Regions from separate parts of the Bradyrhizobium sp. U531 genome, predicted to be linked through region 1. Evidence: predicted binding sites of a transcription regulator. Region 1 holds the regulator's gene; each other region holds the start of a gene.

Evidence for each region. The regulator PhoB, encoded in region 1, activates phosphate uptake and scavenging genes when phosphate is short. The targets are predictions, from matches to a motif close to TGTCATNNANCTGTCAT.
Region 2: QRQ56_RS00350 (UDP-2,3-diacylglucosamine diphosphatase) is a predicted target of PhoB. The motif match lies at 2,474-2,490, and genes of this name have one in related genera.
Region 3: phnC (phosphonate ABC transporter ATP-binding protein) is a predicted target of PhoB. The motif match lies at 4,197-4,213, and genes of this name have one in related genera.

Annotation. Positions count from the first base shown of each region.
Region 1 is NZ_JASVEN010000017.1:9,995-17,340, reverse strand. It holds gene pstC (phosphate ABC transporter permease subunit PstC) at 1-152, shown strand, start outside; gene pstA (phosphate ABC transporter permease PstA) at 157-1,008, shown strand; gene pstB (phosphate ABC transporter ATP-binding protein PstB) at 1,005-1,823, shown strand; gene phoU (phosphate signaling complex protein PhoU) at 1,835-2,551, shown strand; gene phoB (phosphate regulon transcriptional regulator PhoB) at 2,574-3,281, shown strand; gene QRQ56_RS38085 (GcrA family cell cycle regulator) at 3,525-4,037, opposite strand; gene QRQ56_RS38080 (aspartate aminotransferase family protein) at 4,495-5,703, shown strand; gene argF (ornithine carbamoyltransferase) at 5,703-6,638, shown strand; gene QRQ56_RS38070 (Hsp33 family molecular chaperone) at 6,808-7,346, shown strand, end outside.
Region 2 is NZ_JASVEN010000001.1:71,906-79,251, reverse strand. It holds gene QRQ56_RS00360 (threonine/serine dehydratase) at 1-500, opposite strand, end outside; gene QRQ56_RS00355 (glycosyltransferase family 4 protein) at 565-1,623, opposite strand; gene QRQ56_RS00350 (UDP-2,3-diacylglucosamine diphosphatase) at 1,638-2,450, opposite strand; gene thiD (bifunctional hydroxymethylpyrimidine kinase/phosphomethylpyrimidine kinase) at 2,767-3,567, opposite strand; gene QRQ56_RS00340 (PAS domain S-box protein) at 3,918-5,861, shown strand; gene QRQ56_RS00335 (Lrp/AsnC ligand binding domain-containing protein) at 5,946-6,191, shown strand; gene QRQ56_RS00330 (c-type cytochrome) at 6,193-7,131, opposite strand; gene QRQ56_RS00325 (CHRD domain-containing protein) at 7,287-7,346, shown strand, end outside.
Region 3 is NZ_JASVEN010000004.1:132,815-140,160, forward strand. It holds gene QRQ56_RS20130 (methyl-accepting chemotaxis protein) at 1-384, shown strand, start outside; gene QRQ56_RS20135 (dihydrodipicolinate synthase family protein) at 516-1,454, shown strand; gene QRQ56_RS20140 (DUF1045 domain-containing protein) at 1,574-2,272, opposite strand; gene QRQ56_RS20145 (alpha-D-ribose 1-methylphosphonate 5-triphosphate diphosphatase) at 2,291-3,484, opposite strand; gene QRQ56_RS20150 (chloramphenicol acetyltransferase) at 3,481-4,140, opposite strand; gene phnC (phosphonate ABC transporter ATP-binding protein) at 4,313-5,122, shown strand; gene phnD (phosphonate ABC transporter substrate-binding protein) at 5,189-6,124, shown strand; gene phnE (phosphonate ABC transporter, permease protein PhnE) at 6,198-7,082, shown strand; gene phnE (phosphonate ABC transporter, permease protein PhnE) at 7,109-7,346, shown strand, end outside.

The DNA.
Region 1 (7,346 bases):
CGGCGGCGATCGCATCCGAGTTCGCCGAGAGCGACGGCCTGCACCAGTCCGGCCTGATCCTGCTCGGCCTGTTGCTGTTCGTGCTGACGTTCTTCGTGCTGGCCGCCGCGCGGCTGATGCTGATGCGGCTCGACAAGAAGGCGGGGAAGTAACGCCATGGCGCTCAATCCGATCTATTCGCGTCGTCGCCGCAAGGACATCGTGATCCGCGGGCTCTGCTTCGCCGCGGCCGCCTTCGGCGTCACCTGGCTCGCGCTGATCCTGATCACGCTGCTCTACAACGGACTCGCCGGCCTGAACCTCGAGATCTTCGTCGCCGATACGCCGCCTCCGGGATCGACCGAGGGCGGCCTGCGCAACGCGATCGTGGGTTCGATCATCATGACCTTGATCGGCGTCGGCATCGGCGCGCCGCTCGGCCTGTTCGCCGGCACCTATCTCGCCGAATACGGCCGCAACGACAAGCTGACCTCGGTGATCCGCTTCATCAACGACATCCTGCTCTCGGCGCCCTCGATCATCATCGGCCTGTTCATCTATGGCGCGGTGGTGGTGCCGATGCGCGGCTTCTCCGCGATCGCGGGCGCGCTGGCGCTCGCCGTCATCGTGATCCCGGTCGTGCTGCGCACCACCGAGGACATGCTGCTGCTGGTGCCGAATCCGCTGCGCGAGGCAGCCTCGGCGCTCGGCCTGCCGCGCTCGCTGGTGATCAAGCGGATCGCCTATCGCGCGGCCCGGTCGGGCCTCATCACCGGCGTGCTGCTCGCCACCGCCCGCGTCGCCGGCGAGACCGCGCCGCTGCTCTTCACCGCGCTGTCGAACCAGTTCTTCAGCCTCGGCCTGAACAAGACGATGGCCAACCTGCCTGTCACCATCAACAACTTCGTGCAGAGCCCCTACGCCTATTGGAAGCAGCTCGCCTGGAGCGGCGCGCTGCTGATCACGCTCACTGTGCTTGCCCTGAACATTGGCGCCCGCATCATCGGCGCCGAGAGGACTGCAAAATGACCGATCTGTCCGTATCCGTGAGTTCGAACGCTCATCTGGCGTCGCATCCGCTGCCGGAAGCGCCCGCCAAGGTGACGGTGCGCAACCTCAACTTCTATTACGGTGAGCACCACGCGCTGAAGAACATCAACCTGACGCTCGGCGCCAACCGCGTCACGGCGTTCATCGGCCCGTCGGGCTGCGGCAAGTCCACCCTGCTGCGCATCTTCAACCGGATGTACGACCTCTATCCGGGCCAGCGCGCCACCGGCCAGCTGATGCTGGACCAGACCAACATCCTCGACCCCAAGCTCGACCTCAACCTGCTGCGCGCCCGGGTCGGCATGGTGTTCCAGAAGCCGACGCCGTTTCCGATGACGATCTACGAGAACATCGCCTTCGGCATCCGCCTCTACGAGAAGATTTCGAAGTCCGAAATGGACGGTCGCGTCGAGAAGGCGCTGCGCGGCGGCGCACTGTGGAACGAGGTCAAGGACAAGCTCAACGCCTCCGGCCTGTCGCTCTCCGGCGGCCAGCAGCAGCGCCTGTGCATCGCCCGCACCGTCGCGGTGCGCCCCGAGGTGATCCTGTTCGACGAGCCCTGCTCGGCGCTCGACCCGATCTCGACCGCCAAGGTCGAGGAGCTGATCCAGGAACTGTCCGAGAACTACACGATCGCGATCGTCACCCACAACATGCAGCAGGCGGCGCGCGTCTCCGACAAGACCGCCTTCATGTATCTCGGCGAGCTGATCGAGTTCGACGACACCAGCAAGATCTTCACGTCGCCGACCGACCGGCGCACGCAGGATTACATCACCGGCCGGTTCGGCTGAGGAGACGCAATATGGGTACCGAACATACCGCAAAGGCCTTCGACACCGACCTCCAGGAACTCACCCGCCTGGTCGCCGAGATGGGCGGCATCGCCGAGCGCATGATCGTCGATTCCGTCGACGCCCTGATCCGCCGCGATGTTCCGCTCGGCCAGCGCGTCGTTACCGTCGACGCCGAGCTCGACGCGCTGCAGAGGCGCATCGAGGAGCGTGCGGTGCTCACCATCGCCCGCCGCCAGCCGATGGCCGTCGACTTGCGCGAGATCGTCGGCGCCATGCGCGTTGCGACCGATCTCGAGCGCATCGGCGACCTCGCCAAGAACATGGGCAAGCGCGTCGCCGCGCTCGAGACCGATTTCCATCCGCTCAAGCTGTTCCGCGGCCTCGAGCACATGACCGACCTCGTGCAGCAGCAGGTCAAGAGCGTGCTCGACGCCTATGCCGCGCACGATCTGCCGGCTGCGATGGCGGTGTGGAAGGGCGACGAGGAGGTCGACGCGATCTGCACCTCGCTGTTCCGCGAGCTCCTCACCTACATGATGGAGGATCCGCGCAACATCTCGTTCTGCATCCATCTGATGTTCTGCGCCAAGAACATCGAGCGGATCGGCGACCATGCCACCAACATCGCCGAGACCGTGTTCTACATGATCGAGGGTCAGGCGATGACCGACAAGCGGCCGAAGGGCGACATGACGACCTTCGCCACGACGGTCCCCAATACCTGAAGACCTAAGGAGCCACGACCCGATGGGCGCACGCATTATGGTGGTTGAGGACGAGGAAGCTCTCACCGAGCTTCTCCGCTACAACCTCGAAGGCGACGGCTATGACGTCGAGACGGTGATGCGCGGCGACGACGCCGACACCCGGCTCAAGGAGCACATTCCCGACCTGATCGTGCTCGACTGGATGCTGCCGGGCCTGTCCGGCATCGAGCTGTGCCGGCGCCTGCGCACGCGGCCAGACACCAAGCAGCTGCCGATCATCATGCTCACCGCGCGCGGCGAGGAGAGCGAGCGGGTGCGCGGGCTCGCGACCGGCGCCGACGACTACATCGTCAAGCCGTTCTCGGTGCCCGAGCTGCTCGCGCGCGTGAAGGGCCTGCTCAGGCGCGCCAGTCCCGAGCGGCTCGCCACCGTCTTGGCCTATGGCGACATCGAACTCGACCGCGACAAGCGCCGCGTGGCGCGCTCGGGTCGGCCGATCGATCTCGGCCCGACCGAATATCGCCTGCTGGAGTTCTTCCTGGAGCATCCCGGCCGCGTGTTCTCGCGCGAGCAGCTGCTCGACAGCGTCTGGGGCCGCGACATCTACATCGACGAGCGCACCGTCGACGTCCATATCGGCCGCCTGCGCAAGCTGCTCAATCTCGGCCGCGAGCAGGACCCGATCCGCACCGTCCGCGGCGCCGGCTATGCGCTGGACGATCGTTTCGCGAAGGCGGAGCAGACGTAAGGGCGGGCGTGTTGTTGGTTCGCAGCTGCGGCCACGATCTCAGCTGTCATCCCGGGGCGCGCACAGCGCGAGCCCGGGATCCATAACCACAGGCCGTGGTTTGGCGAAGACTCGGTGTGACCATCTCGCGCAACAATTGCGCCCTGTGGTTATGGATCCCCGCGTTCGCGGGGATGACACCGAGTTGGTTGAGGCGCCGCCGAGTGACGGCTGCCGTCCTTGCAGTCAGCGAGATCAGCGACCTCAGCGCGGACCCGGCTTCGCCGGTGCGCGGCGGCGATCGGCGGCGGGCTGATACGCCACGCGCGAGTGCTGGGCGCAGTAGGGCAGGCCGGAGAGTGCCTTGCCGCCGCAGAAGAAGAAATCCGGGCTCGAGGGATCGCCGACCGGCCAGTGGCAGGTCGCCTCGTTCAATTCGAGCAGCGACAGCCGCTGGCTCATCGGCACGACGTTGTCGTAGGTAACGGGCTCGGCCTCGACTTCGACCTCGAAGGCCTGCGCCAGCGCGGTGTTGCCGCGGGCGATGGGGCGCGTCACCCGCATCATGTGCTGCGCGGGGCGCGCCTTGCGCGGTCGCGGCGCTGCCGATGAAGGGCTCTTGGCACGGCCGGACAAGCCGAGCCTGTGCACTTTGCCGATCACGGCATTGCGGGTCACATTGCCGAGCTCAGCTGCGATCTGGCTGGCCGACAATCCGGCCTCCCAGAGCTTTTTCAGCTGCTCGACGCGATCGTCGGACCAGGTCAAAACCGTCATTGCACCCTTTCCCTCGCCGCGCGGCTGCCATGCTGGCGCCCTTGCGGCGAATGCCTAAGCTTCGAAAAACCCGTGCCGCCAGAATCCCTTAAGGCTCGCCGGGCGTGTGACTGACGCCCGAACGTTTACGCCGGTACTTAAGGACTCTTGGGATCAGAACCGCTGCACGAGATGTCGTATCTGACAGCCCAAACGCTACAATATGGCGTGACTCACGCGCAAGAGTCCGCCGACTCGCTTCCACATGTTCCGTGGTGAAAAACCCGCAAAATCGCTACCGCAAGACTACGGAATCAGCGTTTCCCGAGGCTTTCCGGGTGGCATTGACACCCGTTTCACGGGGCATAAGATGGTCCCACGTGCCGCCCTTAAAAGGCGGCACGTTTCGTTTTCCGGGCCGGTCAATGGTGCGTTGCGCAATGCACGCGTCACACCGCCTCAACATCAAGTGACCGTCATGACTAACAGCGCAGCCCCGCATTTGCTCCCCGTTTTTGCCAGGGCCGACCTCGGTTTTGAGCGCGGCGAAGGCTGCTGGCTGATCGCGACCAATGGCGATCGCTATCTCGACTTCACCTCGGGCGTCGCGGTGAACGCGCTCGGCCATTGCCATCCGCATCTGGTCAAGGCGTTGCAGGAGCAGGCGACCAAGCTCTGGCATATGTCGAACCTGTTCCAGAGCCCGGACGGCGAGAAGCTCGCAAACCGCCTGTGCAACGAGAGCTTTGCGGACTTCGTGTTCTTCTGCAATTCCGGCGCCGAGGCGCTTGAGGGCGTGATCAAGCTGGTCCGCCATCATCACTCCTCCAAGGGGCACCCGGAGCGCTATCGCCTCATCACCTTCGAAGGCGCCTTCCACGGCCGCACGCTGGCGACGCTCGCCGCCACCGGCTCCGCGAAATATCTCGAGGGCTTCGGGCCGCCGATGGACGGCTTCGACCAGGTGCCGCATGGCGACATCGAGGCCGTGAAGAAGGCGATCGGGCCAGAGACAGCGGGCATTTTGATCGAGCCGATCCAGGGCGAGGGCGGCGTGCGTTCGGCGCCGCCGACGTTCCTCAAGGCATTGCGCCAGCTCTGCGACGAGAAGGGGCTGCTGCTCGCCTTCGACGAGGTACAGACCGGCATGGGTCGCAGCGGTGATCTGTTCGCCTATCGGCGCACCGGCGTCACGCCCGACGTGATGTCGCTGGCGAAGGCGCTCGGCGGCGGCTTCCCCATCGGCGCGATCCTGGCGACGTCGGAAGCGGCGGCCGGCATGGGCCCCGGATCGCACGGCTCGACCTTCGGCGGCAATCCGCTGGCGATCTCGGCGGCCAACGCCGTGCTCGACGTCATGCTCAAGCCCGGCTTCTTCGACCACGTGCAGAAGATGTCGCTGCTGCTCAAGCAGAAGCTCGCCTCCGTGATCGACCGCCATCCTGACGTCGTCAGCGAGGTGCGCGGCGAGGGCCTCCTGATCGGCATCAAGGCCGTGGTGCCCTCCGGCGATCTCGTCGCGGCCCTGCGCAACGAAAAGCTGCTTACGGTCGGCGCCGGCGACAATGTCGTTCGTTTCCTGCCGCCGTTGATCGTGACCGAGGCCGAGATCGAGGACAGCGTCATCAGGCTCGAGCGCGCCTGCACGGCGATCTCGTCCATACAGACCAAGCGGGCGGCAAGCTGATGAGCAAGTCCCCTGCCAAGGCGCCGAAGCACTTCCTCGACATCAACGAGCTGCCGCTGTCGGAGCTCAAGCGCATGCTCGCCGCTTCCTCCGCCATGAAGGCGAAGCAGAAGGCGCAGCAGCCGGTGCGGCCGCTCGAAGGCAAGACGCTGGCGATGATCTTCGAGCGTCCCTCGACGCGCACCCGCGTGTCGTTCGACGTCGGCATGCGCCAGCTCGGCGGCGAGGCGATCATGCTCACCGGCGCCGAGATGCAGCTCGGTCGCGGCGAGACCATCGCCGACACCGCGCGCGTGCTGTCGCGCTATGTCGACGCCATCATGATCCGCATCCTCAATCACGATGCGCTGTTGGAGCTTGCGGCCAACGCCACCGTGCCCGTCATCAACGGCCTGACGCGGCGCTCGCATCCATGCCAGGTGATGGCCGACCTCATGACCTATGAGGAGCATCGCGGGCCCATTGAGGGCAAGACGGTGGCCTGGACCGGCGACGACAACAACGTGCTGGCGTCCTGGGCGCATGCCGCCGAGCGCTTCAAATTCCAGCTCAACGTCGCCACCCCGCCGGAGCTCGCGCCGAAAAAGGCGATGCGCGACTTCATCAAGGCGACGGGCGCGCCGATCGTGCTCGGCACCGATCCGGAAACCGCCGTGAAGGGCGCCGATTGCGTCGTCACCGACACCTGGGTGTCGATGGGCGACAAGGAGGGCGAGCACCGCCACAACGTGCTCAAGCCCTATCAGGTCAACAGCAAGCTGATGTCGCTCGCCAAGCCCGATGCGCTGTTCATGCACTGCCTGCCTGCTCATCGCGGCGAGGAGGTCACCGACGAGGTGATCGACGGTCCGCAATCGGTGGTGTTCGACGAGGCCGAAAACCGCCTGCACGCGCAGAAGGGCATTCTGGCCTGGTGCTTCGACGCGGTGAAGTAGGCGGCTCTTATAGCCCGGATGGAGCGCAGCGAAATCCGGGTTCTCGACGCGGGTAACGACCTCCCCCGGATTGCGCTGCGCTCCATCCGGGCTACTTGGGCCGTCGTTCCGGTGACGGAATGCGAGCGCGCCTCTTTCATTTTGCACCGACCGACCCCAGATAACGCCCATGATTTCCCAATCCCCTGACATGAAGACCGGGTCCGAAGGCCCGGTCCGCGCGCCGTCCGCGGTTCCGATCGACGATGCCGTGCTGCCCTACGAGGTCGATGCGCTCGACGTGCGTGGCCGCCTGGTGCGCCTCGGGCCGGCGCTCGACGACATCCTGACCAAGCACGATTATCCCGCGCCCGTGGGCAAGCTGCTCGGCGAGGCCATCGTGCTGACGACGCTGCTCGGCTCGGCGCTGAAATTCGAGGGCCGCTTCATCCTGCAGGCCCAGACCGACGGCCCGGTGTCCTTCCTGGTGGTGGACTATCAGGCGCCGGATCGCCTGCGCGCCTATGCGCGCTTCGATGCCGAGCGCCTTGGCGAGGCCAAAGACTCCGGCACGCTGCTCGGCCACGGCCATCTCGCCATGACCATCGACCAGGGCCCCGACATGAGCCGCTACCAGGGCCTGGTCGCGCTCGACGGTGGCAGCCTCGAAGACGCCGCCCACGAATATTTCCTGCGCTCCGAGCAGATCCCGACCAAGGTGCGTCTCGC
Region 2 (7,346 bases), on a different contig from region 1:
TCGCGGCCGGCGGTGCCCTGGCCTGCGATCACGAAGGGATCGTCGTAGGGCCGCACCAGCGTCGCGCCGCGCTTCTCGGCGATGCCGCGCGAGATCGCCTCGCGGTCGTCCTTGTCGCGATCATAGAGCACGACCTCGGCGCCGTAGGATTTGGTGCGCTCGCGCTTGGACAGCGGCGCATCCGCGGGCATCACGATGGTCGCCTGCATGTCGAGGATCTTTGCAGCCGCCGCCACGCCCTGGGCGTGGTTGCCGGACGAGAACGCGACGACGCCACCGGCGCGCTTGTCCTGCGGGATCGAGAACACCTTGTTGAAGGCGCCGCGGAACTTGAACGAGCCGGTGCGCTGGAGCATCTCCGGCTTCAGGAACACCTTCGCGCCGACGCGCTCGTTGAGCACTGGAAAGGACAACAGCGGGGTGCGGATGGCGTAGGGCGCGATCACGCGCGCTGCGGCGTCGATATCGGCAGGGCCGATCGGGAGGAGCTGTTCGGTCATGGCCGAATGTATCGCGGCCGATGAGGCCCGGGCAAGACACCTCCGCGAGAGGTTTTTGTCCTCTTCAGGCCACGAAGCGAGGCTGTTCCGCGCCGTTTCGGCCCGGCAGCACCGCGCCGACCGCCCTGATGCTGTCCACGAAGGCCCGGGCCGAGGCTTCCCAGGTGTAGTTCGAGGCGAACGCGACGCAGTCCTGCCGGGAGACGTCGAGCGCCGCGAAGCAGGCGTTGCGCAGGTCGGGATCGAGCGCACCGACCGGAGCGTCCCCGATCACGTCGCGAGGGCCCTTCACCGGGAAGGCCGCAACCGGCAGGCCGCTGGCGAGCGCCTCCAGCAGCACGAGGCCGAACGTGTCGGTCTTGCTCGGGAATACGAAGACGTCGGCGGCCGCATAGATGTCCGCCAGTTCCTCGCCGTGCTTTTCCCCCAGGAAGATCGCATCGGGATAGGCCTCTTCCAGCGCGGCGCGTGCCGGGCCGTCGCCCACGACGACCTTGGTGCCGGGCAGGTCGAGATCGAGGAAGGCTTCGAGATTCTTCTCCACGGCGACGCGGCCGACGGAGAGGAACACCGGTGCCGGCAGGCAGAGGTCGACGGCGCGGGGGTGAAACAGTCCGGTGTCGACGCCGCGCGGCCATAGCACCACGTTGTCAAAGCCGCGCTCGGTCAGCTCGCGCGCGAGCGCCGGCGTTGCCGCCATCACGGCGCTGCTGGGGGCATGGAAGCGGCGCAGCGCCCGCCAGATCAGCGAGCCCGGCACCGGGACGCGGGCGCGGACATATTCGGGAAAGCGGGTGTGGAAGCTGGTCGTGAAGGGCAGCTTGCGCTGGCGGCAATAGCGGCGGACCATCAGGCCGATCGGCCCTTCGGTCGCGATGTGGATGCTGTCGGGACAAGCTTCCGCGATCAGCTTCGCGATGCGCGCCGGGCGCGGCATGGCGAGCCGCACGTCGCGATAGCTCGGCATCGCGAAGGTGCGGAAGGATTGCGGGGTCAGGAAGGTGAACTCGACGCCGGCACCTTCGATGTGAAGCCCCTTGGCGGCGTCGGCAAGCTTGGTCAGCGTCCGAACCACACCGTTGACTTGCGGGTGCCAGGCGTCGGTCGCGACCAGGATGCGCATCAGGCGGCCTCTGTCTATGCAGCTCTGGCTGCAACCTCGGGGACGGCTGCAGGCTTCTGCAGATGATCCGCCCAGGTGATGATCTCGAAATGGCCGTCGTCGTGCTCGACGAGCGCCGTGCAGCTCTCGACCCAGTCGCCGCAATTCATGTAGCGAATGCCGCCTTCGTCGCGGATCACGGCGTAGTGGATGTGGCCGCAGATCACGCCGTCGGCATCATGACGCCGAGCCTCGGCGGCGAGCGCTTGCTCGAACGCGCCGATGTAATTGACGGCGTTCTTGACCTTCTGCTTGGCCCATTGCGAAAGCGACCAATAGGGCACCTTGAACAGGCGGCGGAAGAAGTTGACGAAGCGATTCATCTGGATCGCGAAGTCGTAGGCCTTGTCGCCGAGATGGGCGAGCCAGCGCGCGTTCTGCACCACGAGGTCGAAGATGTCGCCGTGGATGACGAGATAGCGCTTGCCGTCCGCGCCGGTGTGGACGGTGTTCTCGACCACGTCGATGCCGCCGAAATGCGTGCCGTAATAGTTGCGCAGGAACTCGTCGTGATTGCCGGGAATGTAGATGACCTTGGCGCCCTTGCGCGCCTTGCGCAAAAGCTTCTGCACGAGGTCGTTGTGCGATTGCGGCCAGTGCCAGCTCGATTTCAGCGCCCAGCCGTCGACGATGTCGCCAACGAGGTAGATCGTGTCGGCGTCGTGGTAGCGCAGGAAGTCGAGCAGAAGATCGGCTTGAGAACCGCGGGCTCCGAGATGAACGTCGGAGATGAACAACGTGCGAAAGCGCCGCTCCGGGCTCTCGTCACTCACATCGTAACTTCCCATGCGCCAGCCTGTAACAATGTCCCGTGACAGGGGGATGACCGATTGAACCTTCGAGGCGCCCTCGATTACGAATCAAGCTTCGCCTCGCCCTCCCCGCGAATATCAGTCGCATGCGACAATCAGGCGACATGGCGCCGCAGTGGGTCAGAGATCAGATTGCCGTTAGAAGCCACACAGTCAGTGCGCTCCCTCCCCCGCTTGCGGGGGAGGGTTGGGGAGAGGGTGTTCCGCAGTGGGATCCCCCAAGAGGAGAGAACCCTCACCCGCGCCTTCGGCGCGACCTCTCCCCCAAGCGGGAGAGGTTGGGTAACCCGTCTCAGTAGAACCTGTGGAAATGATGGATCGGGCCGTGGCCGTGGCCGACGCTGAAGCGGTCGGCGGCGCCGATCGCCGCGCTGATCCAGGCCTTGGCGTTGCGCACGGCTTTTTCCAGGTCCTCGCCCCTGGCGAGGCCCGCGGCGACCGCCGAGGACAGCGAGCAGCCGGTGCCATGGGTGTTGCGGGTCGCCACACGGGCCGCGGTCAGCGCAAGCGCGTCGCCGGCATCGACGAGATAATCGGTGCTCTCGGGCCCCTCGCCGTGCCCGCCCTTGATCAGGACAGCGCGGCAGCCCAGCGCCAGCAGGCGCCGTCCCTGGCTTTCGATCTCGGCCTCGCTTCGCGCGACCGGCTCCTCGAGCAGAGCGGCGGCCTCCGGCAGGTTGGGCGTGATCACCGACGCCAGCGGCATCAGCCTGGTGCGCAGGGCCTCGACAGCCTCGGAGGCCAGCAGGCGGTCGCCGGAGGTCGCCACCATCACGGGATCGAGCACGACATGCTTCGGCTTCCAGCGCAGCAGCGCGGCTGCGATGGCATCGATGCTCTCGACCTGGGCCACCATGCCGATTTTCACGGCGCCAACATCGAGATCGGAGAACACCGCATCGATCTGGGCGGTGACGAACTCCGCCGGAACGGCGTGAATGCCGGTGACGCCGCGCGTGTTCTGTGCGGTCAGGGCGGTGATGGCGGACGCGCCATAGACGCCGAGCGCGGCAAAGGTCTTCAGATCGGCCTGGATGCCGGCGCCGCCGCTCGAGTCGGACCCGGCAATGGTGAGTGCGACCGGGGTCGTCATCGACGGGCACATGGGTTGGATGGGAACGCCATGGCCCGTCCTAGCGCGACCTTGGAACTCCGGCAAGCGCTGCCGAGCCGCCACTGGCCGTAAACCGCGACTGCCCGTGTTCCCGAGGAGTCGCGCGGACGGAGCATGGCCTCCGTGCCGCGATGGGTGCGGGCATGAAAATGCAACCGGGCCGAACCCTTGGTATAGTCGCGCACTGCTTCGCCGATGCGTAAGACGTCAGTGGTGGAACTGTCCGGCGACACCGATGTCGCGGGCCGCCTCCGGTCCGCAAGCCGCCTGGAATGGAATCTTTGGGTGGAACGATGTGGGCCTTTTTCGAACGTCTTCTCGACTCGTCCATGTTCTCGCCGCACGGCATCTGCCTGTTGTGGGAGCCTGAGCTGATCTGGCTTCACGTCGTTTCCGACGCCTGCATCGCAGCCGCCTATTTCTCGATTCCGTTTGCGCTCGCAATCCTGGTCACCAAGCGGCGCGATCTCAAATTCGGCTGGGTCTATTGGGCCTTCGCGATCTTCATCATGGCGTGCGGCCTCACCCATGTGCTGTCGATCTACACGCTGTGGGTGCCGGTCTACGGCATCGAGGGCATCGTCAAGGCGGCGACCGCGGTGGCGTCCGTGGTCACGGCCGGCGCGCTCTGGCCGCTGCTGCCGAAAATCCTGACGATCCCCTCCCCGTTCGAGCTGCGGCAGGTCCAGGCCGCGCTCGAGGAGGAGGAGATCAAGAGCCGGGACGCCACGCTGCTGCTGCAGCAGGTCCGCGACGCGCAGCGTGCGATGCGCGAGAGCGTGACGCGCCTTACGGCGATCGTCGAGACCGCGGTCGACGGCGTCATTCTGTTCGACGCGCAGGACCGCATTCTCTTGTTCAATCCGGCCTGCGAGCGGCTGTTCGGCTACGGCGCCGACGAGGTGATGGGCCTGAACGTCAGGATGCTGCTGCCCGAGGCGGGCGCCACGGCCGACGGCCAGGCAAGGCAGTTCGCGACCGCCGGCGAGGCCACCGGCCTGCGCAAGGACGGATCGACCTTCCCGATGGACTTGTCGGTCGGCCAGGCGCGGCAGGACGGCGAATTGATCTTCGTCGGCATCGTGCACGATTTGACCGCGCGCAAGCTGACCGAGCAGAAGCTCCAGCAGGCGCAGAAGATGGAGACGGTCGGCCAGCTCTCCGGCGGCATCGCTCACGACTTCAACAATCTGCTCACCGTCATCATCGGCAACGCCGAGCATCTCAGCGAGCAGCTCAAGGCGAGGCCCGACCTGCGGCGCTTTGCCGACGACATCTCCCAATCGGGAGAACGGGGTGCCGAGCTGACGCAGCGGCTGCTCGCATTCAGCCGCCGTCAATTGCTGCAGCCGCAGACGATCGATTGCCGCAGCCTGCTCGAATCCATGTTCAAGCTGCTTAAGCGCACCTTGCGCGAAGACATCGAGATCAAGACGAGCTCCGGGCTCGGCACCATCCAGGCCTTCGCCGACCGCGCCCAGCTCGAATCCGCCGTGCTGAACCTTGCGCTCAACGCCCAGGATGCCATGCCGGCCGGAGGTCACCTCACCCTGAGCACGGAGTTGACGACGCTCGACGACGATTATCGCATCCTCCACCCCGAAGTCGCCTCCGGCACCTACGCGTTGATCTCGATCACCGACGACGGCGAAGGCATGACGCCGGAGGTCGCCCGGCGCGCGTTCGAGCCGTTCTTCACCACCAAGGAGGTCGGCAAGGGCTCCGGTCTCGGCCTCAGCATGGTCTATGGCTTCGCCAGGCAATCCAATGGCCACGTCACGATCTACAGCGAGGCGGGCCTTGGCACGACGGTCCGGATCTACCTGCCGCGCGCGGATGTCGGGCCATCACCGGCCGAGCTGTCCGACAGCGAGGACGCGGCGCCGCGCGGATACGAGACGATCCTGATCGCCGAGGACGATCCGTTCGTTCGCTCTTCCGCGATCCGCAGGGTGGAAGCCCTCGGCTATCGCGTCGTGGCCGCGGTCAACGGCAAGGAGGCCCTGCAGCAGCTCCGCACCGACCCCAGCATCGACATGCTGTTCACCGATATCGTGATGCCCGGCGGCATGAGCGGCTGGGACCTCGCCGACCAGGCGCGGCGGATTCGCCCCTCGCTGCCGGTCCTGTTCACCTCGGGCTACGCGCTGGAGACCCTGGTCGAGCAGGGCCACGCGCATGCACAGGCGATCGTGCTGACCAAGCCCTATCGCAAGGTCGAGCTCGCCCAGCGGCTGAGGGATGCATTCGCCGCAGCCACCGTGACCTCCTGAGCCTCTGGCGGCCGGCAAGTCCGCTTGCTAAATCCGGCCGGGTTTGGCCTATTAGCCGCCAGATATGCTTTCGGAGTGCCCGCGATGGTTCCTTTCTTCGTCCAGATCAAATGCAAGCTCGGCCAGTCCTATACGGTCGCCAATGCGCTTGCCGAAGCCGAGATCGCGTCCGAGATCTACTCCACGGCCGGCCAGTACGACCTCCTTGTGAAATTCTACGTCGACAACGACACCGACATCGGCCATTTCGTCAACGAGAAGGTGCAAGTGCTGCCGGGCATCCAGGACACCCTCACCATCATCACCTTCAAGGCGTTCGGCGCGAGCTGAGCTAGCCCGCGTCCTTGCCCGCTTCCTTGCGCTTGGGACGCGGCGGCCCTTCTACCGGCGGCAGCGATTTCAGGTAGTCCGCCATCGCCGCGATATCCTCGTCGGACAATTGCGAGGTGTTCTTGATCACGCGGGTCATCGCGCCGCCGACGCTGTCGCCGTCGGGGAGTTCGCCGTTCTTCAGGAAATAGGCGATATCCTTCACGCTCCATTCGCCGAGGCGCTTCTGGGTGATGTTGGGCACCCAGCCCTCGCCTTCCGGATTGGGCCCGCCGGCGAAGCGCTGGCTGGAGATGATGCCGCCGAGCGCGTTGCGCGGACTGTGGCATTCGGCGCAATGGCCGAAGCTGTTGACGAGATAGGCGCCGCGATTGAATTGCGGCGACCTGGCGCCGTCGGCAACAAGCGGCTTGTCGTCCAGAAACAGGAATTTCCAGATGCCGACATTGCGCCGGATGTTGAAGGGAAAACGCATGTCGTGGTCGCGCACCTTGCCGGCCACGGGTGGCAGCGTCTTCAGATAGGCGAAGAGATCGAGCACGTCCTCGCGCCTGGCGTGCTGATAGGACGTATAGGGGAAAGCGGGAAAATAATGCTGCCCGCCCGGCGACACGCCGTGCATCACCGCGTTGACGAAGTCGGCGTCCGTCCATTTGCCGATGCCGTCGTTCGGATCGGGCGAGATGTTCGGCGCGTAGAACGTTCCGAACGGGGACTTGATCGCGACGCCGCCGCCGAGCTTGAGGCGATCGCCCTGGTCGGGCGTGGCATGGCAGGACGCGCAACCCCCGGCATTGAACATGGTCTCGCCATTGGCGAGGTTGGCCACATGGGCCGGCGCATTGCCCGCGGCGGCCACCACCGGCGCACTGAGCCACCAATAGACGCCCAAGGCTGCGACCAGCGCGAGCGCCCCAAGAAGCATTGTTCGTTGCAGCATGCGGATCCATTCACTCGTCGCGGCGAACCTAGGGCCGACGTCGTCGCGGCTCCAGCCACGAAGAATTTAGCCCGGCCCAGCCAAAAACGGGAATAAACTGAAATGCCGACTGTTGGAAGTTTGGCAGCCCGAACGGGTTCAGCAGGGAGAACGTCATGAACAAGACCGTCATTGCCGCCGTAGCGCTCGGTGCCATCGCCTTTGCGGCTCCGGCC
Region 3 (7,346 bases), on a different contig from region 1:
GTCAAGAGCCTGGCGTCCCAGACGGCGACCGCGACGGAAGAGATCTCGCGTCAGGTCGAGGAGATCCAGGGCGCGACGGGCCAGGCGGTCGCCGCCATCCGTTCGATCGGCGGCGCCATCGGCGGCATCGACGAGAAGATGACGGCGATTGCCGCTGCGGTCGAGCAGCAACGTGCCGCCACCACCGAGATCTCGCGCAACTTCCAGCAAGCCGCGCAGGGCACCCGCGAGGTCACCGACACCATCGGCAGCGTCGCCAGGCTCAACCAGGAGACCGGCAATGCCGGCACGGTGCTGTCGGAGTCCGTCAAGAAGATGTCGGCCGACGCCGACCGTCTCCGCGTCGCGGTCGAGGGTTTCCTGGGCGCGGTGAAGACCGCGTAGTTTCGCCTCATTTGTCCATCCCGACGTCGCGCCTTCGGCATTGCCGCAGGTCCCCGCGGCGGCTACATCTGTGCCGCCGCGCTCCGCGAGTGCGGCGACAGACGTAAGATCTATCAGGGATGGAGAGTTCGATGCCGGTCACCCCACACAAGGCCCAGCGCCCCTATCGCGGCGTGTTCCCGGTCGCGCCCACCATCTTCGACGAGCGCGGCGAGCTCGATCTCGAGGGCCAGCGCCGCTGCATCGATTTCATGATCGATGCCGGCTCGCATGGCCTCTGCATCCTCGCCAATTTTTCCGAGCAGTTCGTGCTCACCGATGCCGAGCGCGAGACCGTGATGCACGCGGTGCTGGAGCATGTCGCGGGCCGGGTTCCCGTGATCGTCACCACCACCCATTTCAGCTCCGCCGTCTGCGCCGCGCGCAGCAAGCAGGCGGAAGCCGCCGGCGCCGCCATGGTGATGGTGATGCCGCCCTATCACGGCGCGACCTTCCGCGTCCCCGAGAAGGGCGTCGTCGAATTTTTCAAGGTGCTTTCGGGCGCGATCAACATTCCCGTCATGATCCAGGATGCGCCGGTGGCGGGCACGCCGCTGTCGGTCGAGCTGCTGGCGCGGCTGGCGCGCGAGTTGTCCAACATCCGCTATTTCAAGATCGAGGTGCCCGGCGCGGCTTCGAAACTGCGCAGCCTGATCGAGGCGGGCGGCAAGGACATCGAGGGTCCGTGGGACGGAGAGGAAGCCATCACGCTGCTCGCCGATCTCGATGCCGGTGCCACCGGCGCCATGACTGGCGGCGGCTACCCCGACGGCATCCGCCAGATCGTCGATCCCTATTTCGCCGGCGATCGCGAAAAGGCCAAGGCCGCCTACGAGCGCTGGCTGCCGCTGATCAACTACGAGAACCGTCAATGCGGCCTGATCGCCTGCAAGGCGATGATGCAGGCCGGCGGCGTGATCAAGTCGGACGCGGTGAGGCATCCGCTGCAGCCGCTGCATCCGGCGACAAGGGCGGGGCTGCTGGAGTTGGCCAAGGAGCGGGATGCAATGGCATTGCGGTGGGGGAAGTAAGTCCCTCCGCCGTCATTGCGAGGAGCCCTTGCGACGAAGCAATCCAGGCTGCATCCGCCGAAAGATTTCTGGATTGCTTCGCTGCGCTCGCAATGACGGAGCCTGCGGAGAGATCTCGGCTAACGCACCAAGACCCACTCGCCGATGATGCGGAATCTTGCCTTCGCATCATCCTGCTTAAACAAAGCGATGCGGTCGATATCGAGCGTTTCGATCCCCAGCGTCGCAAACCTTTCCCGCAGCATTGCCAGGATCGGTCCGCGCCGCTCCGCATCCAGCCGTCCCGTCAGCGTCATGTGGAAGCGGAATTCTTCCATCACGTAGGGGTAGCCCCAGCGGTCGAGATAATCGCGCTGCCGTTCGCTCAGCTTTTCCGGCTTGCGGCGCGCGCGATCTTCCGCCGTCAAGGCTGGGCGGAACGAATCGAATTCGCGGACGCAGTCGGCGGCGAGCTGCTGCAGCGTATCGACCGGCTCGGCCGGAATGACGGCAATGAAGCCGCTGATGGCGTCGACCACGGGTCGGATCGTCGGGATCGGTCGCGGCGTCTGCGCGAAGGTCGCGCAGGCGGTCATCAGCCCGGCTTCAGTCTTGCCAGGGGCCAGCGCCATCGGCGCCTTCAGCGTGCCGTGGAAACCGTATTTGCGGGGATCGGCGGTGACCTCGCGCCAATCCGGCGCGACCTGCAGTGCTTCCCGCGGAAGCGAAACCTCGTCACCGCCATAGGCCTCGTAGCCGAGCAGCTCGGCGCCGAAGGGGGAGAGGGGGCTGTTGCGTCCGGCGGCAAAATAGATCGAGTAGCGGGGAAAACCTGTCATCGCCGCAGCATAACCAATTTATGCCGCAACGATAGCTTCGCGCGGCATCGCCACTGCCGGGAGCAGACGCGTCGCATCGGTGAGATGCACGAGCTTGCCGCCCGAGATCACCGCGATCAACCGCGGTCGCAGCGGCGCGCTGTTATCGACCAGCAGGATGTCGGCGCGGCGGCCTTGCGCCAGCACACCGCGATCCATCAGGCCGGTCGCGCGCGCAGGGCCGGCCGAGACCAGGTCCCAGGCTTGTGTCAGCGGCAGCACGCCGTCGGCGGCGAGGCGGAACGCGGCGAGCAATTGGGCGGGATAATAATAGTCCGACGCCAGCACCGAGCAGAGCCCCTTGGCGATCATGTCGGACGCCCTGGTCCAGCCGGTATGGCTGCCGCCGCGCACGACGTTGGGCGCGCCGTAGACGATGGCATCGCCGTGCTGTGCGGCCGCCCGCGCCGTCTCCTCGTTGATCGGAAACTCCGCGATGTCAGCGCCGAGCTCGCGAAACTCCCGGCGCATCGCCGGCGTCGCGTCGTCGTGCGAGAGCATCCGCACCTCGGCCGCGCGGGCCGTGGTGGCCAGCCGCGACACGGAGGCCGGCACCTCGTCGGCGCGTGACGTCACGCGTTCGACCAGCCGGTCGAATTCCTCGCCCGAAAGCCCCGTGCGCTCCACCATGCGGTTGCGCTTGCGCGGCTTGGCCATGTCGGCCACCGTGCCGTCCATGTGGTCGTTGAAGGCGAACAGATCGACACGACCCTCGCTGAGCCACTGACTGATCTCGGCTTCGGCATCGAGGTTGTAGGTCTCGTGCCGCAGGTGGAAGCGGGTGTCGGCGGCGAATTGCGGACGCTGCCGCTCGATCGCCTCCATCAGGCCGCGCGCATTGTCGCTGCTGCGCAAGCCCGGCTCCCACGAGCAGGTCGTGGCGTGAAACACCGTGGTGATGCCGTTGCTGATGGCCTGGCGATCGCTGTCGGCAAGCGCGACGTCAATGGGGAAGTCGACACCGGCGCGGGGCATCATCTGCCGCTCGAAGGCGTCGCCATGCAGGTCGACGATGCCGGGCAGCACCAGCAGGTTGCGTGCGTCGATCGCCAGCTTCATCCGCCCGCGAGAAGCGTCGATCTCCGTGATATCAGTTCCGGATATGGCGAGTGAGGTTTCGACGAGCTCGGCGCCGATCAGGGCCCGGCCGCCTTCGAGGAAAATGTCTGTCACGCGACCGCGCTTCGCTTGCTGGCAGGGAGAGCTGCTCGTGCTTCGTATGTCGCGAGAAAATCTTCAATCCCGAGCTTGCGGAAATCGGGCAGCGCTTCACGCAATTTGTCGTGATCCCAGTCCCACCAGGCAAGCCGGGCGAGCCGCCCGGCCATCTCCTCCGAGAACCGCCGGCGCACGATCCGTGCGGGATTGCCGGCGACGATGGTGTACGCCGGCACGTCCTTGGTGACGATGGCGCCGGCCGCGATCACCGCGCCGGTGCCGATATTGCGGCCCGGCAGGACGATCGCGCCATGACCGATCCAGACGTCGTGGCCGATATGGATGTGATGCTGGCGCCGCCAGTCGAAGAACTCGGCGTCGTCGCTCTCGCCTTCGAAGTAGGCGCTGGAGCGGTAAGTGAAATGCGCCTGGGTCGCGCGGTGCATCGGATGGTTGCCGGGATTGATCCGCGTCATCGCCGCGATCGAGCAGAATTTTCCGATCGTCGTGTAGGTGATCTGGGCGTCGTTCACGACATAGGAGTAATCGCCCATCGCCACTTCGTGCAGGATGGTGCGCGCGCCGACCTCGGTATAGGCGCCGAGCCTGGTCTCGTGCAGCTTGGCCGAGGGATCGATGGTCGGGTGAACCGAGAGAGCTTTGGCGGCCATGTTGAATCCGAGCTGCGGGGCGGACGTTCCTCTTCGGGCGGCGCGATGACGATGTCATGACAGGGCGATGACAGGGGATGAAGTGTGTAGGATCGCCGCACCGCAACGCGCCTGTCACACAAGTGTTAAGCGCGGGCGTTAGCGGTGGGCTCCAGCTAATCTGGAGCTCTGCATGCTGGTGGTGGATGGTCTGACGTGTCGCTTCGGCGCAAAAGCCGCGGTGGACGACGCTTCGTTTCAAATCTCCCCCGGCGGCTTCGTCGGTGTGATCGGACGCTCCGGCGCGGGCAAGTCGACGCTGCTGCGGAGCATCAACCGCCTGGTAACGCCGACGCAGGGCAAGGTCCTGTTCGACGGCCTCGACGTCACCGCGCTGCGCGGCAAGGAGCTGCGGCAGTGGCGTGCGCGCTCGGCGATGATCTTCCAGCAATTCAACCTGGTCGGCCGGCTCGACGTCCTCACTAACGTCCTGATGGGACGGCTCGCGACGATGCCGGCCTGGCGGTCGCTGTCGCAGATCTGGCCGGAGCAGGACAAGGCGCTGGCGATGTCCGCGCTCGAGCAGTTCGACATCGCTTCGCTCGCCGCGCAGCGCGCCGACCAGCTCTCCGGCGGCCAGCAGCAGCGCGTCGCGATCGCCCGTGCGCTGGTGCAGCAGCCCGACATCATCCTCGCCGACGAGCCGATCGCCTCGCTCGATCCGCGCAACACCAAGATCGTGATGGATGCGCTTCTGCGCATCAACAAGCATTTCGGCATCACCGTGCTCTGCAACCTCCACTCGCTCGATCTCGCGCGCTCCTATTGCGATCGCCTGATCGGCATGGCCGCGGGCCACGTGGTGTTCGACGGCGCGCCGTCCGCGCTGACCGACCACGTCGCCCGCGAACTCTACGACCTCGAAGCCGCCGACGTCATGGGCGGCACGCCCGTGCCGGCGCCCGAGGGCGTGCCGGCACTTGGAACGGCCGCGGCCGCCTGAGAACGCCACACCTGTTTCGCTATCAGTTTTTTGCGTCAACCGACCCCAACCGATGAAGAGGGTAACATGATCACTCGCAGACTGGTTCTCGCCGGCGTTGCCGCGCTCGCGTTCACGGCCTCGGCCTCCGCCGAGGATTGGAAGGCCAAATATCCCGAGCTGACCTTTGCGGTCGTTCCGGCCGAGAATGCCTCCGGCGTCACCGAGCGATGGGCGCCGTTCATGACTTATCTCTCCAAGGAACTGGGCGTGAAGGTCACACTGCGCATTGCCAACGACTACGCCGCCGTCATCGAAGGCCAGCGCGCCGGCAACATCCACATCGCCAGCTACGGCTCGGCTTCGTTCGCCCGCGCCCGCCTCACCGGCGTCAAGACCGATGCCTTCGCCAACGACATCAACGCCGATGGTTCGACCGGCTATTACTCGGTGTTCTTCGTCAAGGCGAACAGCGCCTACAAGAAGATCGACGACCTCAAGGGCAAGAACCTCGGCCTGGTCGATCCCAACTCGACCTCGGGCAACAACGTGCCGCGCTTCGAGCTCGACAAGATGGGCATCCCGGATGCCGACACCTATTTCAGCAAGGTCGTCTTCACCGGCAGCCACGAGAACGCGATGCTGGCGTTGTCGCAAGGAACGGTCGATGTCGCCGCCAACCAGTGGACCACCGACGACGATTCCACGCTGGCGCAGATGCTGACCAAGGGCATGCTGAAGAATGCCGACGGCTCGGCGATGAAGAAGGACGATTTCCGCATCATCCACAAATCGGCACCGATCATCAACGGTCCCTACGCCTACAACTCCGAGCTGCCTGACGACGCCAAGGCCGCCATCGCGAAAGCCTTCTTCGACGCGCCGGCCAAGGACAAGGCGGCGTTCGATCGCCTCCAGGACGGCCAGAAGAAGGGCTTCAATCACGCCACCACCAAGGATTGGGATGGCACGATCGAGCTGATCAAGTTCGTCGACGCGCTGCGTAAGAAGAAGGCGTCCTGAGGTTCGGGACGATGCCACTGGAGCCGGGTCCATCGACCCGGCTCTTTCTTTGACCGGACCTGATTCCACGCCGATGACAACAGCGGTTTCGATCCTCCCCGAGCAGCAGCTTGCCGTGCTCAACGCCGCCTATCGCCGGGCGGTCGGGCGCAAGCGGCTTCGTCTATTGGGAGGATTCGCGATCTTCATGGCGGCGCTGGTCCTCGCCGGGATCGGCGCCGAAGTGAATTTGCGCACGCTCTTCACTTATTTCGGCAATTTCGTCAGCTATTTCGATCGCATCCTCACCCTCGACAGCGGCCAGCGCGTCTGGACCGATGTCGGCGAATGGCTCTGGGGCTGGCGCAAATGGCTGAAGATGCTGGGTGAGACCGTGCTCATCAGCTATGTGGGCACGCTGATCGGCGCCACTCTCGCATTCTGTCTGAATTTCTTCGCGGCCGAGAACACGTCGCCCGCGCCCTGGCTGCGCTTCGTCGTCCGGCGCCTGCTGGAATTCGCCCGCACCGTTCCCGGCATCGTGTTCGCACTGGTGTTCGTGATCGCCTTTGGGCTCGGGCCGATGGCCGGCGTGCTCGCGATCGCCATCCATTCCACCGGCGCGCTCGGCAAGCTGTTCTCGGAGATCGTCGAGAATGCCGACATGAAGCCGGTCGAGGGCATCCGCTCGACCGGGGCGAGCTGGCTGTCCTGCATGCGTTTCGCGATCGTGCCGCAGGTGACAGCGGGCTATGCCAGCTACGCGCTGCTGCGGTTCGAGATCAACGTTCGCGAGGCCTCGGTGATGGGCTTCGTCGGCGCCGGCGGCATCGGCCAGGAGCTCGTCGTCGCCATCCGCAAATTCTATTACTCCGACGTCAGCGCCATTCTGCTCACCATCATCGTCACCGTCTTCATCATCGACATCGCCACCGGCTGGCTGCGCGGCCACCTGTTTGGCAAGGAGGCGCGGACGTGACGCCGCACAAGGTCGATCCGCGCGAGATGCGCGCGCGCTATCCCGATGTGTTCGATCGGCCGGCCTCGGCGCGGCTCGCCTTGCCCGCGACCATCGTCGCGGCGTTCGCGGTCCTGGTCTACGGCCTCGTCGATCTCGATTTTTCGCCGTCGCGGTTCCTCGCGGGGCTCAGCCAGCTCGGCTGGATCAGCCTGATGATGATCCCGCCGGATCCCGGCACCTCGTTGCCGATCTATCTGAAGGCGCTCGGCGAGACGCTGTCGA